One region of the Sporomusa intestinalis genome, then DNA from elsewhere that is predicted to be linked to it. Evidence: riboswitches for the same ligand, from Rfam matches in the RefSeq annotation. Region 1 holds a riboswitch; each other region holds the start of a gene.
What was found. A riboswitch is a leader RNA that binds a small molecule or an ion and turns the genes downstream of it on or off. The one in region 1 is predicted to bind cobalamin.
Positions count from the first base shown of each region.

Region 2: linked by a shared signal. The riboswitch ahead of cbiD (cobalt-precorrin-5B (C(1))-methyltransferase CbiD) and the one ahead of nikB (nickel ABC transporter permease) in region 1 are both predicted to bind cobalamin.
Region 3: linked by a shared signal. The riboswitch ahead of ACZ481_RS08305 (TonB-dependent receptor plug domain-containing protein) and the one ahead of nikB (nickel ABC transporter permease) in region 1 are both predicted to bind cobalamin.

Region 1 is NZ_AP042390.1:5,078,880-5,085,199, forward strand. Features, by position in the region: gene ACZ481_RS23625 (ABC transporter substrate-binding protein) at 1-554, opposite strand, end outside; gene nikC (nickel transporter permease) at 579-1,400, opposite strand; gene nikB (nickel ABC transporter permease) at 1,401-2,342, opposite strand; cobalamin riboswitch at 2,622-2,816, opposite strand; gene ACZ481_RS23640 (ABC transporter ATP-binding protein) at 3,033-3,854, opposite strand; gene ACZ481_RS23645 (taurine ABC transporter substrate-binding protein) at 3,876-4,919, opposite strand; gene ACZ481_RS23650 (ABC transporter permease subunit) at 4,942-5,754, opposite strand; gene ACZ481_RS23655 (aminotransferase family protein) at 5,812-6,320, opposite strand, start outside.
Region 2 is NZ_AP042390.1:2,315,079-2,321,398, reverse strand. Features, by position in the region: gene cobM (precorrin-4 C(11)-methyltransferase) at 4-771, opposite strand; gene cbiT (precorrin-6Y C5,15-methyltransferase (decarboxylating) subunit CbiT) at 794-1,396, opposite strand; gene cbiE (precorrin-6y C5,15-methyltransferase (decarboxylating) subunit CbiE) at 1,393-2,019, opposite strand; gene cbiD (cobalt-precorrin-5B (C(1))-methyltransferase CbiD) at 2,004-3,092, opposite strand; cobalamin riboswitch at 3,225-3,436, opposite strand; gene ACZ481_RS10660 (LutC/YkgG family protein) at 3,656-4,261, shown strand; gene ldhH (L-lactate dehydrogenase (quinone) large subunit LdhH) at 4,261-6,320, shown strand, end outside.
Region 3 is NZ_AP042390.1:1,838,717-1,845,036, reverse strand. Features, by position in the region: gene ACZ481_RS08315 (DUF1858 domain-containing protein) at 1-100, shown strand, start outside; gene ACZ481_RS08310 (outer membrane beta-barrel protein) at 557-1,219, shown strand; gene ACZ481_RS08305 (TonB-dependent receptor plug domain-containing protein) at 1,430-3,397, opposite strand; cobalamin riboswitch at 3,660-3,843, opposite strand; gene rsgA (ribosome small subunit-dependent GTPase A) at 4,391-5,470, opposite strand; tRNA gene ACZ481_RS08295 (tRNA-Arg) at 5,722-5,796, opposite strand; gene ACZ481_RS08290 (zinc ribbon domain-containing protein) at 6,099-6,320, opposite strand, start outside.

The DNA.
Region 1 (6,320 bases):
GTGCCAATCGGACCTTCCTTGGCAAAATTGCGGGCCGGTTCAGCCGCTACATCCACAATCAAAAAGAGCGGGTCGGCCAAAAAGCCGGGCATATTCGGCTCCGGCTTTTCCGTCAGGATCGTAAGCGTTTGCCCGTCAGCCTTCATTTCCTTATATTTAAAAAACGTTACCGCCCGTTTATTTTTAGCAAAGGCCCTTTCCAGCGAGGCCTTGACAGCGGCCGCGTCCAACAGCTTGCCATTCGAGAATTTCACGCCCTCTCTGATTTTAAAGGTCCAGCTCATATGGTCGGCGCTAATCTGCCAGCTTTCAGCCAGCCAGGGCTGCACATTCATCTTCTCATCAAATTTTGTCAGACTTTCCCCCAAGCCATAACGCATAACGACCCAGCCAAAATAATTCTCCGTGGGTTCCAGTGAATCGGCAAAATTGGTTACCCCAATTTTCAGCGTCGTTGGATCGGCTGCCTTTTTGCTGTCGCCGCAGCCGGCCATAAGGGCCGCCGCCATACAAACCATCAGTAGCACGCCAATAATTTTCCCCAGTTTCTTCATGAAACTCTTCCTCCTAGTATTTATTTAATTTGCCCGCTGCGGGTCCATGATATCGCGCAGGCTGTCTCCCCACAGGTTAAAAATCGCTACAACGACCAGAATGGCCGCTCCCGGATACAGCATCAGCCAGGGAGCCGTCTGAATATGCTGTCTGCCCTCATTGAGCATCAGCCCCCATTCCGGTGTCGGCGGCTGCGCGCCAAAGCCCAAAAACGACAAACCGGCCAATTCCATAATCATCACACCGATATCCATGGCGGCCGTGATAACAATGGTCGGCAGGATATTCGGCAGAATATGGCGCCATAAAATATGCAACGGCCTGGTCCCTGTGGTTACGGCCGCCGCGATAAAATCGCGCTCACGCAGCTTCAGTGTAAGGCTGCGCCCCAAACGGGCGTACTTGGTCCAGTTCACCGCCGCCAGCGCCAAAATCGCATTGACAATATTGCCGCCCAGCATGCCGGCAATGGCAATCGCCAGCACGATCCCCGGAAAAGCCAGCATCATGTCGACAATGCGCATGAGCACAGTATCCACTTTACCGCCCACATAGGCGGCCATCACGCCGATAAATGTTCCCACCACCGTAATCATAGCCACTACCGTCATTGTCATCATCAACGAAGTGCGCGTCCCGTACAGAATGCGGGAAAAACAGTCCCGCCCCAGCTTGTCCGTACCGAATATATGCTCTGCCGACGGTGCCTGCAGCGACTGCCGCATGACCGCGTCATACGGATCATAAGGAGCCAGCCAGGGCGCGAAAGCGGCAAAGCCGATAACCAAAAGGACAAAAAACGTGTACAGGCCAAACAAGATCTTGTCCTTTGTCCAAAACGCCACTCAGCCCCCTCCTTTCTTCAGCCGCGGATCAAGATAAGTATAGGAAATATCGACTAAGAGATTAATTGCCATATATAACACGGCAATCCAGAGGACAACCCCTTGCACCAGCGGATAATCACGCATCGCAATGGCCTGCACCGCCATTTTGCCAAGACCGGGCCAGGAAAAGACCATCTCAATGACGGCCGCGCCGCCCAGCAGCCAGCCGATCGACAGGCCCAGGAGCGTGACCAGCGGCAGACAGGCGTTCGGCAGTACATGGCGCCAGAGAATCTTCCGCATGGGTAGGCCCCGCATCCGGGCGCCAATGATATAGTCCTGCCCCAGTTCCTCCAAAACGGCCGTACGTACCTGCCGCGTATATTTAGCCGACATCGCAATCGCCAGCGTCAGCGCCGGCAGCACCATCCGGTCAAACGACACCACGCCGCCCGCTATCGGAAACCACCCCAGCTTCAGGCCAAAAATATACAACAGAATGAGGCCCACCCAAAAGCTCGGCATAGATACACCTAAAAAGGAAACGCCGCGAATGAGATAATCGGCAGCGCGGTTTCGATACACCGCCGCCAGTATCCCGCACGGCACCGAGATCAAAAGCATCATGACAATCGACGCGGCGGCAAGCACCACAGTGCCCGGCAGGCACTGCCAGAGGCGCTCGGCTACCGGCATCTTCGCCGAATACGACATGCCCATATCCCCCTGCAGCAGACCGGTCAGCCAGCGGAGATACTGCACATGAAACGGCTGGTCCAGCCCCAGCTGGGCCCGCGTTTCGGCAATCGTTTCCGCCGCAACAATGGTATCGCCCACCTCCAGCAGCATCTCCACCGGGTCCCCCGGCGACAGATACATCAGAGAAAACGTCAGCAGACTTACACCGAACAGCGTAATAAGCATCTGCGCCAAACGATGCAAAAGCTCTTTTCTCTTCAAACCACCCTCTCCTCTCTGTAAAATTAGAAAAACTTGGCTTATGCCAAGTCTTCAAGACGCCGGCAGGAAGCCTTAGCCGTTCTTATCTATGAGCAGAAACCGCTACTTTCCGATCATGTAAAAATCCGGATAGAATCATTTTCTTAACGAGAAGAAAAGGATTCTATCCGGATTAAGCAGGACGCCCAGGCAGTCGCGCTGCGGTCGTATGCAGCAATCAGGCAACAGCACAGATTGGCACACACGCACGCATCCATTTCCTTATCACGCGTAAGTCAACAATGAATCTTATTATAAGCAGGCTTTCTGGCTCATAGATCATAACCTTGCTTCCGCCTTCCCAGAGTTTCCTCCAGTGACGATTTTTGAAGCAGGCTCCCTATTTACAGCTGCGGGACAGCACAGGACTCTCACCTGTTTTCCTCTCATCGTTCAGCAATACATACTGCTGACACTTATAACGTTCTGTATAAAATTGTCAGTAAAAATCATAATTTAGGAAGGTTACTTTTTATTATTATATAAACAAGCAGCAATGATTGTCAATCCATTATTTTGCTGTACCTACTCCTCCCGGGGCTCGTTGTCCCTGCTTGCGCCAAAGTTGAAAGCCGGCGAGCCTTCTTCGCTCACCGGCTTTTCGCGTTCTTGCGATTAATAATACGCGGCTCGGTCCCAGCCTGCACCCGGTTATATAATGTAGCTAAATTCCTGCCTGTTAATCAATTCCAGGATTTCTTCGCGGGCCTGCAAAAACTGCGTGGTATAGCGTATCCGGTTGGAATTTTCGCCGGAGATGGCATACGTGAACGCAGTTTTAAATTCTTTCACGATGCGTCCCGGTCGCTTGGACATGACCAGCACCCTGGTTCCTAGAGCCAGTGCTTCATCCACATCATGGGTGATAAATAAAATGGTGCATTTCGATTCCCACCAGATATTGCGCAGCAGGCTTTGCATCTGCTCCCGGGTCAGGGCGTCCAGGGCCCCGAAGGGTTCATCCATCAACAGTACGCGGGGTTTATTAACCAGGGACCTGGCAATCGCCACCCGCTGTTTCATGCCGCCCGATAATTCGTACGGCTTATGACTGCCGAACTCCTGCAAGCCCACTTTCCGCAGATATTCGTCAGTAAGCTTTTGGCTCTCACTGTCCGGGATATTGCGCATTCTTAGTCCGAACCGGACATTCTCGCGGGTGGTCAGCCAGGGATACAGGGGCTGCTGCTGAAAAACAACCCCCCGATGCCAGTCGGCTCCCTGTATTGCTTCGCCATCCATAACAGCCTGACCGGTCGACGGGCTGATAAAACCGGCAATAATTTTTAACAAGGTGCTTTTGCCGCAGCCCGAAGGTCCCAGCAGGCAGACAAACTCGCCTTCGTTCAGGCTAAGATTGATGTTTTCCAATGCATTTACGTCAGAGTCGGCATGATAAGTCAGCGACACATTCTTCAGGGCCACTACCGTATCAGTCTTTTCCTCAGCCCACCCCGGCTCACTTAGCACCATACCGCAGCCTCCTGCTTACATTTACTTTAATGTTGCCTCAATATATTGGGGATTAACGGCTTTCTCAAAAACCTCCAGGCCCGGGGCGGTTTCGATTGCTTTTTGCTCGACCAGGAAATCGGCGGTAGCCTTTAACACCTTAGCCAGATTACCCTTATTGGCGCTTGAGCCAAAGTATTTGTCGGCCACCTGCTCCCGGCCGGACAGCCATATCAATTCCCTGGTCTGCTTCAAAGCCTCGGCTTTATCGATATTCAGCCCTTTAGCCAGGGCTTCGGCCGCCTCATCAGGATTATTTTTGTAAAGGTCATGTGCTTTTTGCTGGATTTTTATATATTGAGCGACAACCTCCGGATATTTCTGGGCAAATGCTTTGCTGACAACCCCGAGATCGGCCGTTATAATGCCTTTCTCCGCTAGTTTTCCACTGTCGGTGATCACCTTGCCATCGGCCAGCAATTTGCCTAAAAAAGGATTCCAGACATAAGCGGCGTCAATGTCGCCCCGCTGCCAGGCCGCAAAAATATCAGGCGGCTGCATATCCAGGATCCTGACGTCAGCCTGATTGACACCCTCTACTTTCAGGGCGTTCAGCAGGCTGTAATGAGCCGTGGAACTAAACGGCACCGCCACTTTTTTCCCTTTCAGGTCCTGCACTGAATTAATATTGGCCGTATTCTTTACCGCCAGCGATTCCGCGGCTCCGATAACATCATGAATCCAGAAAACCTCATAGCCAATCCCCTGGGAGATGCCGACAGCCGCAGGCGTACTCCCCATTAACCCAATATCAATGCTGTTGGAGGCAAAGGCATTATTGACATCGCGGCCGGAATCAAATTTTTTAAAATTAACCTTTACCCCCAGCTCAGCCTCATAATACCCTTTCACTTTGGCTACAATCTCGTCATTGGGTATATCCTGAAAACCAATAGTGATTGCTTCCGGCTTTGCCGGTGTGCTGGCCTGGTTGGTCTGGCTGCCCTGGCCGCAGCCGGTCAACTGCAGGGCCACAGCCAGCATCAGTCCGCCGGCCACCAAAAATCTTTTCCATTTTGTCCTCATTAACAACCTCTCCCTTATCTGTTTATTCTTTACCTTTCCAAGGTACGATCCTGCTCTCGGCCAACCTGATCAGCCCGTCAATGATAATGCCTGTTATGCCCATAATAATGATGCCGAGAAAAATGATATCGCTTCTCAGAAATTTGCTCGCATCCAGCACCATCCAGCCGATACCGGTCACAGCCGCAACCATCTCGGCCGCAACCAATGTGGTGTAAGCAACACCAATGGCGGTCCGCAAACCAACAAAGATATCAGGCAGGCAGGCCGGAAAAATTACATGCAGGAAGACCTGCCTGCTGTTGGCCCCCAGGGTATAGGCGCCGTCAATATAGTCGTCCCGGATCTTCCGTACCCCTGCCACACAGGCGATATATACCGGGGCGAAGCCTGCCAGGTACAACAGCGCAATCTTGGATGAATTCTCTATCCCCATCCATAGCACCAGTAGGGTATAATAGGCCAGCGGCGGCAGCGGCCGGTAAAATTCAATCAGCGGGTCAACCACCGCCCGGATTTTGGAATTGTAGCCGCTGACTAAGCCCAGCGGAATAGCGGTAAGGACCACCAGCAGAAAAGAAGCGCCAAGCCGGATCATGCTGTCCCCCAGGTGTGTAAGCAGGCTATTTTCCTTATAACCGTTCCTGACAATCTCCAGAAAGCTGTTCATAACCTTGTGCGGCGAAGGTACCAGTATATCTGACACCAGCTTTAACTCCGTAACGGTAAACCACAGCAGCAGTATGCTGCCGACTGTGCTGAACGCCAGCAAGCGCTCGGTGGTAATATGCCGGCCGGCAGTGCGGCCTGCTCCCCCTATCTTACCTCTGGCCATGCCATTCCTCCTGTCCCCGGCCTTACTTTCATATATCTCACTCCCTCTGCCGCACGATTAAACCCGCAGCTTGCCCAGCGCGCCCCGCAGGGCAGCGGTAATTTTATCAATCCCCGCTTTGTCGATAATCAGCGGCGGCGCCGTATACAAGACATTATTGAGCTTAGGAACACTGCGCACCATTCTGCCGATAATAACCCCGGCCGCTTTGGCGTCAGCCACCGCCTGGGCCAGATATTTTTCCGGCAGCGGCTGCTTGGTTTTTTTGTCGGCCACTAATTCAATGCCTACCAATAGCCCTTTACCCCTGACCTCGCCGACAACCGGCAGCTCGGTCAGTTCTTGCAGGCCCGCCATTAAGTATGTACCCATGGCCGCACTATTTTCCGCCAATCGCTCCGTCTCAATGATCCTGATATTCTCCAGCGCCGCCGCCGAGCAGCCGGTACAGCCGCCAAAGGTGCTGATATCCCGGAAGTAACCGGTTGTGTCCTCCGGTGCAGCCAGAAACCGGTCAAAGATATTCTGCTTCGCAACCGTGGCCGCTATCGGCATATAGCCGCTTG
Region 2 (6,320 bases), 2.8 Mb from region 1:
AACCTACCGACCCTCCTCCTGTGCCTGCCTGAACATATGGCCAAACTCAGGAGCGTACAAGCGGGATAAGGCATAATCGGTATGTAAGACTTTCCCCACAACAATCATGGCCGTACGGTCAATCCCGCTCTCCCGGGCAACCTGGGCAATCGTGGCCAGTGTGCCGCGGAAGATTTGCTGATCAGGCCAGGAAGCCTTCTGGACAATAGCCACAGGGGTTTCCCAGGGATAACCGCCGTCAACAAGCTCTTTAACCACATTATCGAGCATATGGACGCTCAAAAAAATACACATCGTTGCTTCATGGCTGGCCAGCGCCGCCAGTTTTTCTTTCTCCGGCACCGGCGTCCGGCCTTCCAGGCGGGTAATAATTACTGTTTGCGACACGTCAGGCAGGGTATATTCCTGCTTTAAGGCCGCCGCGGTGGCCAGGAAGGAACTAACCCCCGGTATAACCTCAAAGGTAATATTCCGGGCCGCCAGTGCATCCATTTGTTCCTGGATGGCGCCATAAATACTGGGATCACCGGTATGAAGCCTGACTACCAGCTTCTGGTCCTTAACCCCCGCCGCCATCACGGCAATAACCTCTTCCAGGGTCATAGAAGCGCTGTTGTAAATCACAGCCCCGTTTTTGGCCAGCGACAGCAGCGCCGGGTTTACCAGCGAACCGGCATAGATAATAATATCCGCCTGGCCTAATAGACGCTGCCCTTTCACGGTTATGAGCTCAGGGTCGCCAGGTCCGGCTCCTACAAAAAATACATGCATTTTACTTGTGCTCCTTTCTTCTTCACTGTGTAATGTTGCGGCAGCTGCCCATTTTATCACAGGCAATTATATAAATCGGATTAAGTGCTTTAAACATATTGCTGGCGCCAGCCTGCTGGAGCCGGGTAACCTGAACGCAGCAGGCTTCCACCTGGTATTCAGGCCGTTGCCGCATGCTGCCAAGGGCGGCAGCTAAGGTCTCTACCGTAACTGCCGTGATAATCATTCTGCCTCCCGGCTTCAACAACCCGTCGGCGCAACTGAGAATTTCAGACAGCCTGCCGCCGCTGCCGCCAATTAAAATAACCTCAGCCGCCGGCAGTCCTGCCAGCGCCTCCGGGGCAGAGCCCAGTATGACCTCCACATTGGCAGCCTGAAATTTAGCGGCATTAGCCTTGATTAAGTCAACCCCTTCCGCTTCCCGCTCAATGGCAAATACCCGCCCCTGGCTGGCCAGCAAAGCAGCCTCGACCGACAACGAGCCGGTACCTGCGCCAATGTCAATCACCGTGTCCGCAGCACCGATGCCGGCTTTCGCCAGGGTTAAAATCCTGATCTCCTGCTTGGTCATCGGGATGCCGCCGCGGATAAACTCACTGTCGGGAATTCCCAGCTTATGGTTCATGCCTTCACCACCATTACGCTATGTTCGAACCCGGGGGTTGCCGCTGTGTCAGCCAAGGTCAGCGCCGCTACCGCTTCATTATCATAAGACAAATTGGCGCACAGCCAGACACAGGCCGTTTCCGGCCACCCCTGCGCCAGCAACACACGGGCAATATGGGCTGGGTTATGCTGATGATCGGTTAAAATACCTAATTTATACCCCGGCCGGTATCGGAGCAGCTCATCGGCCGCCTCGCGGCCATGCATGCTGATTAAGGCCGCATCCTGCCAGACTTCGGCCAGCCGGGCAAACGCCAGCTGCACAGAGCTGATGCCGGGAACAACCCGGATACGCGTAGGTTCGAACCGGCCCCTAAGGGCAGTCAGCATGCTGTAAAAGCCGGGATCGCCCGACACCAGCACAATTACATCCTCACAGGCAAGCTGCTGCCCGATGAAATCCAGCACGCCCTCAACATCCTTATCGATTATCCGCCTGGTCTGATGGGCTGAGCCGAATGTGTCAAGCGCCCGCTTGCTGCCCACCAAAACCTTCGCCCCGGCGATAATCCGGCTCGCGACAGGCAGCACATAATCAGGCGAGCCAGGGCCTATGCCCACAACGATTATCTGATGTTCCATCCTAAATGGCCTCCAATTTCCCTGGCAGTCTGGTCAAGCCCCAGTATTTCGCCCTTCAGGGTCACAATCACGGTTCCTACAGTCAAATCGCCGAACACATACCGCTCGGCCCGGGCACTGGCCCGCTCAGCCAGCACCTTGTACACAGCCGTCATATTATAGCGGGCTATAATCGGCATGACAGCCTCGGTCGTAGTGGAGGCCAAAACCTCCTCGACCGCGGCCTGCGGTGCGCCGCCGGCGGCCAGATAGGCGGCCAGTGTCTCCAGTCTGGCATCAGCCATCCGGTTGTGGGTATGAAATATGCCGGCCGACACTTTGACGATTTTCCCGAGATGACCGAATAAAAGTACCCGGCGCATACCATATTTAACGGCATTCTCCAGCATATGGCCGATAAAGTTGCTGGTCTGAACAACAGCGGCAGCCGGAATGCCATAACGGTTGATCGCAATATCCTGGCCAATTTTGCCCGGGGCAAACACGATCTCATCATAGCCCAGTGCCTGCACCACACTGATTTGCGGCACAAGCGAATTTTTAAACGCTTCTTCGGACATCGGTTCCACAATACCGGTAGTGCCGATAATGGATAAACCGCCAACAATCCCGAGGATTGGATTCAGCGTCCTGGCAGCCAGTTTTTCCCCGCCGGGCACAGAGATTGTCACGACCGCGCCCCTGCCCGGCGGCAGGCATTCCCCAACCGCCCGGATAATCATGGCCCGCGGCCCGGGATTTACCGCCGGTTCACCGACAGGTACCGCTAAACCCGGCTTGGTCACGGTCCCGACCCCTTCCCCGGCTTTAATCACTACGCCAGGCTCATCGTTTACCATCATTTCGGCCATAATTTTTACCCCGTTGGTAATATCGGGGTCATCACCGGCATCCTTTATCACCCAGGCCGTACCGCCGCCGGCAATTGCCGAGCTTCCGGCCACCGGCACTGCCAGCGCCACCCCCTGGGGTGAAATTACCTCAACTGCTGCCACAGACTGCCCTTTCCAGGCCAATACCGCCGCTTTGGCAGCGGCAGCCGCACAGGTCCCGGTGGTAATCCCCTTGCGCATCGGTTTATCAGACAACAAAAAACCCCCTTGAGCAGGGGGTAAATACCAAACAAGAAAATTTTTTGCCTGATTATTGTACCCACACCTGCCTATCTTCCGTAGGTCCCAGTACTTCATCAGATGAAGTACTAGCGGCATGTGCCGGAACAGGCAGGTCTCCTGACTCTGGTTCATCGCGACCTTGTAATCCACCAAACCCAAAGCTAGACTTGCCGGACTACTCGCCTTCCCGGTTTCCCAGTGGCACAAATTTAAGCAGCATCCCCAATACAGTGGCGGGACCGTGCCGGTATTGCACCGGACTTCCCTATTAAGCGTGAAGCACCCGTTCCCTACACTTATCAAATTATTATCCTAAATATAATTCCCTATTGTTATGTATTTTCCTGCTGGCTGGTCGAATAATTATGAATTTTAATAGTTAGCCTCTTAATTGCAAAAATTATGCAATTTTTTGCGAATTCAAACAGGATTTTTTCATCTCCATGCGGAATGTTACACTGGTCAGACCATCATACCAAACATCTAATTTTTTATTTGGGGGAGTGGAGAGTTTGAAAAAAGTGAGTGAGCATTGGCAACAAGCGTTTACAGCCTATGCCGACGGCCTCAGCCTGTTCTCAGAGTTTGAGGCCAGGGCCAAAAACGCCGCCGCTGAGGTTTTCCGGGTCAAAACAGCAGCCGAAGCTGCCGCAGTCATTACCAGCCTTGTTAAGTACACAAATGCCCGCAAAATTGTAGCTGTCAACAGCCCGCTGCAACAAGCAGCCGGCATCAATGCCGCCCTGGCCGAGCTTGGTGTTACTCTGTACACCGACCAGGCCGACATTGCCGAGCATGCGGAGAGCGCCGACATTGGCATTTCGGCGGTGGAATTTGCCATCGCTGAATCAGGCAGTGTCTGCCAGGATGCCATGGCCTTTGAAAGCCGCCTGGTTTCCATGCTTCCTCCTGTTCATGTTGCCTTTATGAACAGTGGTCATGTTGTGCCTGGTGTAACAGAAGCCATGGAGGTAATCTCCAAGGTATATGACCGTGGTTATATTAGTTTCATTACCGGTCCCAGCCGCACGGCCGACATTGAGCGGGTGCTGACAATCGGCGTGCATGGCCCCAGCCGGTTTATCATTATTGCCGTTGATGAAGAAGTTAACGGAGGTAATTGTTAATGAATACAAACAACCGGAATATAAAAAATGAAATAGAAGAGAAACTGAATGACGATATATTACGCGGCGCCTTAGGCCGCTTTGCCGAGGCCTACCCTGTCTCGCGGGCCAAAGCCTATGAGAATGTGGCCGATGTGGAAGCCCTCCGCGAGCAGGTCCGGCAGATGAAGATCGGGGCGGTTGCCGACATTGACAACCTGGCTGCTAAATTTGAAGCCGAAGCAACCAGGCGTGGCGCCAAAGTGTTCCGGGCCCACGATGGTGAAGCCCTGAAAAAATATCTTATCAATCTCTGCCGGGAAAAGAATGTAAAACGGATTGTGAAATCCAAATCCATGGCCTCCGAGGAGATTCACCTGAATCATGACCTGGAGGCAGCCGGGCTGCATGTAAAGGAAACCGACCTGGGCGAATGGATTATCTCCCTGGCCGGTCACAAGCCCTCCCATATGGTTATGCCGGCCATCCATTTAAACCGGGAGCAGATTGCCGATTATTTTTCCCGGGAACTGAAACAGGAAATTCCCACTGATATTCCCTTTATGGTCCAGGCGGCCCGGACAGCCCTCAGAAGTGAATTCCTCCAGGCCGACATGGGTATCTCCGGGGCAAACTTCGGCATCGCCGAAAATGGGGCTATCGGCCTGGTAACCAACGAAGGCAATGCCCGCCTGGTAACTACCCTGCCCCGTATTCATGTTGTTATCATCGGCTATGAAAAGCTGATCCCCACCATCAACGATGCCGCCCCGATCCTGCGCACCCTGCCGCGCAACGCCACCGGCCAGCTGATGACCAGCTATATGACCATGACCGCAGGAGTTACCCCGGTAATGGTTAAGCAGGACGGCAAATGGGTGGAACAGGAAAAGGAACTGCATATTATCCTGTTTGATAATGGCCGTTTAAAAGCAGCCCGTGATGACAAATTCAAAGAAATCTACCAATGTGTCCGCTGTGCCTCATGCCTGAACGTTTGTCCCGTCTATACGCTGGTAGGCGGCCATGTGTACGGTCATATTTATGCCGGCGGCATCGGCGCCATCCTGACGGCCTTCCTCAACAGCATGGGGGACTTTGAAAAAATCAATGAGTTATGTATCGGCTGCCGCAAATGTGTCGAGATATGCCCCGGCAAGATTGATATCCCCCATCTCATCGAGGAGCTCCGGGCTAAAGCCGTCCGGGAACATGGGCTGCCGTTCGGCGTTAAAGCGGTATTTGAAAACGTCCTGGCCAACCGCAAGGTTTTTCATACCTTGCTGCGCCTGGCCGCTATTGGGCAGAAACCCTTTCAAACCGGCCGCTTAATCCGCCATCTGCCTTTGTTTCTGGCCGGCATGGCCAAAGACCGCAGCCTGCCGGCGGTCGCTGATTCCCCCTTCCGTGACCGGGTTGCCAGAGTAACCAAAAAAATAAATAAACCGGCCAAACGGATTGCTTTTTTCAGCGGCTGCAACATTGATTTTATTTTCCCCGAAACCGGTGAAGCCGTATATAAGGTGCTCCAGGACCTGAACATGGAGATTGTTTTTCCGGAGGAACAAAGCTGCTGCGGCAAACCGGTCCTCGGTATGGGCGATAAGGACACAGCCAAGCGGATTGCCCGGAAAAATATCGAAGTCTTTGAGGCGGCCAAGGCCGACATCATCCTCTCGGCCTGCCCCACCTGCGCCGAAACCTGGCATCAAACCTATGGCGAATTATTTGCCGACGAGCCGGAATGGCAGGCGCGGGCTGAAAAAATCGGCCACAAAGTCTGTGAGTTTACCAGCTTTGTGGCCAGAGAATACCAAAAAGCCGGCCGCTTGACCAAAACAGCCGGTCCTAAAAAAGTGACCTACCACGACTCATGCCATATGAAGCGGGGTCTCGGCCTCTACACTGAACCGCGGCAGCTGCTGGCAGCCGCTCCGGGCTATGAACTGGTGGAAATGAAAGATTGCGACAAATGCTGCGGCATGGCCGGCGCGTTCGGGGTCAAATACAGCGAGCTGTCAATGCCTATCCTTAAGCAGAAAATTGCCAACATCAAGGCCAGTGACGCCGAGGTGATCGC
Region 3 (6,320 bases), 2.3 Mb from region 1:
CCGCACTGTGGCCCAATTTGCCAGAATTAAGGATGTGGCGAAAAATACAGGCGAGGACCTGACGGAATTTCTGGAGTTTTTAAATAAGCATAAGGATTAAATCAACCTGTGCGGGCTTTTTAAAGGCTCGTTCTTTTTGTATGCTACAGCAAACTTGTCGCAGTTATATTATATTTTATAATTCTGCTCTGGCCGTTTTTTTCCTTTTCGCCGCGATATGGTATGGAAAATTCAGTTAAGTTCACACCGCTCGCAATTAATGTTTGTTTTATAGAATACAAGGGCCGCCTCAAGGCAAAAAAATAACCGGCACAATAGCCGGGGGTATTAGACTTTCTTTAAGCGGCGTATATCGGTGTCAGGTCCCGCAGCTTTCTGAGAAAAATTGCCCTTAGCCGGGGAATAATACTTTTTATCAGGCGGCAAACGCCTTCCTTATTTACTTATCTTTGCTCAGAATAGTTTGAATTTTATTTATCTATTCCTTGTTCACGCCCCCCCGTACGTATATAATTAGAATATCAACTGGCTAAAACTTACAAAGGAGCTGTTTACCGTGAAAAAAATATTATTAGTCATCGCGATGTCAATGCTACTGTCATGTGCTGTCGCGTCCGCATCCCCTTATACCGATTTTGAAAGAGGCACCTCGTCCGCCGAAATCGGCATAATTCGCTCTGAGCTAAAAACATCCGATGGCGGTGGTTCAATTGACTGGGACAAAAAGACCAACTTGGATTTTGGCGTCACAACAGGTCTCAGTGACAAATTTGCCCTGCAGTATAAATACCAAAACTTAGATTCCAGTAGCACCTATTTGTACGGTTATACCGGCAAAGTGGACGGCAAAGTGCATGAACTCAATCTGCTATATAAATTAGATCCCCATGCTTACGCCTTTCTAGGCATACAACGGTTAAGCGGCGATTTAACTATATCGGGATCAGGGTCTGCCGACATTGATTCTACGACGGTTGCGCAAATTGGCGTTACGGGAGTTACCAAACTGTCGGACAAGCTTAACGGCTGGGGGACCATTGCGTTAGGCGATGACAATTATTCTTACGAGTTAGGTCTTGGGTATGGTCTCGCGGCAAACACAGACCTGAATTTGTTCTATCGTTATAAAAAATTCGACAACCTTGAGTTTAAAAACTCCGGTTATGAATTCGATGCCAAAAGCAAAGGCTTGGGCGTTAGCGTTACCTATAAATTCTGAGTTTAATATGCCAGTTGATAAAAGGAGGGGGAACCCCTCCTTTTTTCTACGCAGACAATGGGGGACGTCCAGACTGGCGAAAATAGCCTGACGTCCCCCATTGTCATACTGTTCATCACAAAGCCTTCCCGCCAAATTGCCGGAAGCTTGAATTTCTTATGGTGCACCCGACCGGAAGCGAACGTGTGCGGTCTTTTTTATTGCTTTAAATTAATACCTATGTTTATAACTTAATAAGTAGTTACAGGGGGTTGCATAATAATTAGTGCCTGTATGGCTTACAATATCATTTCTATCCAACAGATTATCTATAGCTAGGGAAACTTCGTTATCTTTGTCCATGCTGTAGGTGGAGCTTAGGCTGGTCAGAAAATATGGCTTTATTTTCATAGAAGGCGCAGCCGAGGGCGTGCCGACACGTTCTGTTAAATAGGTCCCGTTTAAGCTTGTACTCCATTTATCTTTTTGATAACTTACTCCGCCAGTCAACTGCCAGCGTCCATATTTTCTGTCCCAATACTCTTTGGCAGCAAGGTTATGACCTTCGGCTTTTACTTTAGGATTTCCATAATTAATTCCCCAGCTATACGACCACCCGTTTTCCCCGCTTATATCACAGGTTAACTCAACACCGGTGTTTTTAAAAGTTTCATTCTTATATTTTGATATACCAGTTGACGGCTCCCATGTTGCACTAATATTATCTTTAATATCAATATGATATACCGCAGCCTTCCAGCGATGACTGTCATCAGCTTTTTTCCAGCCAACTTCATAATTGGTGCCGGTTTGGGGCTTTAATTCCGGCGCCGGCAAAAGATTATAGGTGCTGCCGTACATTTGGTTAAAGGTAGGTAAAATGAACGACTGGCCAATACTGGCATATACCCTGTCCTTTTCACCTAATTTATGAATAAATTGTCCAGATGCGCTAAAATTACTATAATCTGCATCCTTGTCAGCACCGGCAGTCCAGGTTTCACGGGCACTTAAAATAAACGAATTTACAGCATTCAGCTTTTGTTCCCATTGTCCATACACACCAAAAACTTTTCTTTCCTGTTGCATATAGGTAGTCGCATTAGCTTGCTTAAAATATTCATTTTTATAATTAAAGCCAAAAACAGTATTGGTCCTATCATTTATCTGCCAATGCTTCTGGGCATCAAGCCCGTAAGTCCTGTCCTTTTGATCAGTCGCATCAAGCGATGGGCTCAGGACTCCTTTACTGGAATAATTGGTAAACCCTCTTGTAATAGGCTCGTTTTGATTATAATACAAACTGGCCTGCCAATTTTCCTCACTATATTTAAGCTGCGCTATATGGTACTTGTTGGTATAGGTTTTATCATTTTGCAAATCGCCGGCCTGAGCAGCATTGCTGTTTTTCCAATTGTCGCCAAACCATGTTTGATAGCCGTTTTCATTATCCATGTAATTATATAAAAACGCGAAATTATCAGCGAAATTATATTCTAAAAACACACTGTTTTTATCAGAACCCTTAAAGGTGCTGTCCCTATCCCCGGCAGCATCTTTATTGGTTTGAATCTTATCCAGTTTGCCCCATTTGTCTTTACTATAGCCAACATTTAATTTACCTAAATTAAATGTTGCATTATAATTGCGCTGTCCGAAATTACCAATACCTGCCGACACGGTATTTTCAAATTGCTTTTTCATAATAATATTTACAACGCCGCCCATGGCTTCGCTGCCATATAAAACAGCGCCGCCACCTTTTACTATTTCCACCCGTTCCACATTCTCGACCGGAATAGAATCCAAATAATATTTACCAGACATATTAATCGGGATTCCATTTATTAATACCAAGGTGCCATTGCTTACTCCGCGGATAGTAATTGAATTTGACATAGTGGAATAGGGATTCCCGTTAGGGCCATATGTAGTATAAGCAAGGCCGGCGACTTTTTGCAAAGCCATGTGTATATTCTCAGCACCAGTATTTTTTAAATCTTGATTCGTCAAAATGGTAGTGGATGCAGGAACATCAACATCTGCTTTCTCATAACGGGTAGCCGTTACTACTATCGAATCAAGTGTAAAATCCTCTACTGTTTCAGCAGCAAAAACGGCTGTGCCGCCCCCACAACATAAACCGGCAACAATGGCCGTCAGCAGCATACGGCTTTTCAGAACTGTTTTCTTTTTCATCAGCATTCTTCCTTTCAAGATAAAAAAATATCTAGTGACTATAACCGAATAAATTAAGGCCATTTGATGCCAGAAGAAAGGAGAAGTAAAAATGGGAAACTCCCGGTTATGGCAGCCGGGGGAGGGATTCTACAGCATTGATCCAAATAAAAACTCCTGGTCTAGGACCAGGAGTAAATGGACAAGCTGCGCAGACTCACGTAGGAACATTCCCAAGCAAGCAAACGCCAAATGCAATCTCCACCCATCACTCGTAGGTAAAACGGCGATCATCAGACAGGCAGTGCTCCTGGCTCTGGCTCATAGCTCTCCCGCACCTTCCCAAGACTCTTGTCCCAGTGGCATATCTTCGGGTTTGCTCCCCATTACAGTGGCGGGACCGCGTCGGTATTGCACCGGACTTCCCTATTAAGCCCTAAACGGGCACCTGACTTAGCGATATGTAATTCATATTAAGGTAAACCACTTAACTCATTATCCACCTCATCCTATTATTTGGGGCAAAATATGACAAGTATAGTTGCCTTTTGGAATCTATCTGTCAACATGCACCACTTACTCTGGTTTATAAGCGTAAACTATATACCGGTCATACAGTCAAGTCTTTTTTTCCAAGGCCAGAATCCGGTTGCTTGGTACGGATATCTATTGGCATACTACTAATAGCCTTTAATACACGCATATTCTCATTGACGTTCAGCATGACGCTAGTTCCTCTGCTCCTCGCTCCGTTAATCCTTTATCTTGCTGCTATAAATCAATTATAGTAGTTAGATTATTACAATGCACCCTACAAGGTAATTCGGAAACAAAAAAACGACACGGCAAAATCACCGTGTCGCTCTCACCTTAGCCCATTATGCTCCTCCTAAATTGTAGTTTTAGGATGGAGCAAGGCTATCTCACAGCATGTTTGTTATGCGATAAGCCTTTGCTCCGCATAACACCGACTCCAAATAATATAGGATGATAAGCCAATTTCCTTTCTTGATTTTACCTCTCCCGATTTTTACCTTTTGCAAACCTGCGGGCCTTCTTCATACCACCTACACTGCTAAACATTTCATTCAGCTTCGTAGTTTCAATTTGCTTGAAATTAAGCCCCTCGTATTTTGCCTCTTTCTTTAGTTTTTGATAGCTTAACAGCCTTTCGCCGGAAAGAGTACCGTGGCCAATCGCTTTTTGCACCGCACAACCCGGTTCGCTGGCGTGCGTACAATCATGGAATTTACACATAAACGCCAGTTCGTCAATATCGGCAAAGGTTTTAGACAGATTAGCACTTTCCAGGCCAAGCGCTCTCATTCCCGGCGTGTCAATGACTATGCCGCCATTTTTCAGCAGAATAAGCTCGCGCCTTGTGGTCGTGTGCTTCCCTTTATCGTCATTTCTAAGTCCTTTGGTATCCAGCTTATCTTCTCCAATTAAGCGATTGATAAGAGTAGACTTGCCAACGCCTGATGAACCGATAAACGCGATTGTTTGGCCTTCTTTAATATACCGCATTATCTGGAAATAGCCGTCCTCACGCATGGCCGTGGTAACAAGCACAGCGGCGCCAACGGCGACAGTATCCACTTCATGGAGTTTTTGTTCCACATCGTCAGATAAATCCGATTTAGTCAAAACGATAACGGGAACTGCTCCACTATCCCAGGCGATGGACAGATAGCGCTCCAACCTACGCAGATTAAAGTCGTTATTCAGCGACATACATATGAAAACCGTGTCGATATTACTCGCCACAACCTGCTCGTCGTTTGCTGTTCCTGCCGCCTTTCTGATAAAGACGCTTTTTCTTGAAAGCACATGATGAATAATGGCATTCCCGTTTGCGCTTACCTCCCGGTCAAGCATGACAAAATCGCCTACCGCCGGAAAATCAGATAGCGTTTTCGCCCCAAAACGAAATTTACCGGACACCGCGGCCATCATTTCACCGTTTTCGCACATTACCTTATATAAATCTTTCGATTGCGAAAAAACACGCCCAACATAAAGACCATTAAATAAAGTAGATTCAGCCGCAAACCTATCGGTGAACCCTAATTTTTTCATATCTATTTTATGCAATTTTTTATCCTCCTGAAAGTTATAGTTATAACTTATGGGAGGTTTTTGTATCGTCTAATTTACACAAACCTCCCGGCTTGCTACAATCTCCGCTATACCATATTTAAACATAAACCTGTATCTCCTTAACATTAATTTTTATGCTTCATCAGCATTTTACCACAAAAACGCTGGCAAGAAAAGCGTTTGCGGATATTGTCCAAAGCATAAAAAAGCCTTCTCAATAAAACTGAGAAGGCTTGGTTTTCCTCTGGTGCGCCCGGCAGGAATCGAACCTGCGCACCCGGTTCCGGAGACCGGTGCTCTATCCCCTGAGCTACGGGCGCGTTATGTTGTCTTAGCCACGAATAAGATTATACGTGATCTTAGGCTCTCAATTGTCTCGCTAATGTATAGCGTGTAACCCCTTGAATTCCTCCCGTAGTCCTATGCTCTATCCTCACTTGAAGAATTATAGCATACATAAGATATTAACGCAAGAGAGTAAAATAAGTATTTTTTATGTATTGCCTCCTCGCCTAACCTCATACCCCGCTCAGGGGCGTACCTCTGCGCTGCCCTATACTGAGTAAGAGTAAAAGCGTGCGACCCTCCCCATTTTTCTTTAAATTCATAATAACTTTCCTTGTTATTTCTGCCTGGGTTCTATACTCTTGTTGTCAATAGCGGCCCTTTGATATGGCGATAAGTTTTCTTTAACTTGCTCCACTATCGGCAAATCCCTTCCGCAATATCTGCAGACTTTAGCGTCTGGTTTAATCAACTCAGCGCAAAAGGGACATTTTTTCATTCCTTCACTTATTAGCTGATCCTCTGTTGGTTTAATAACAAATGAATGAATTAATGCTAC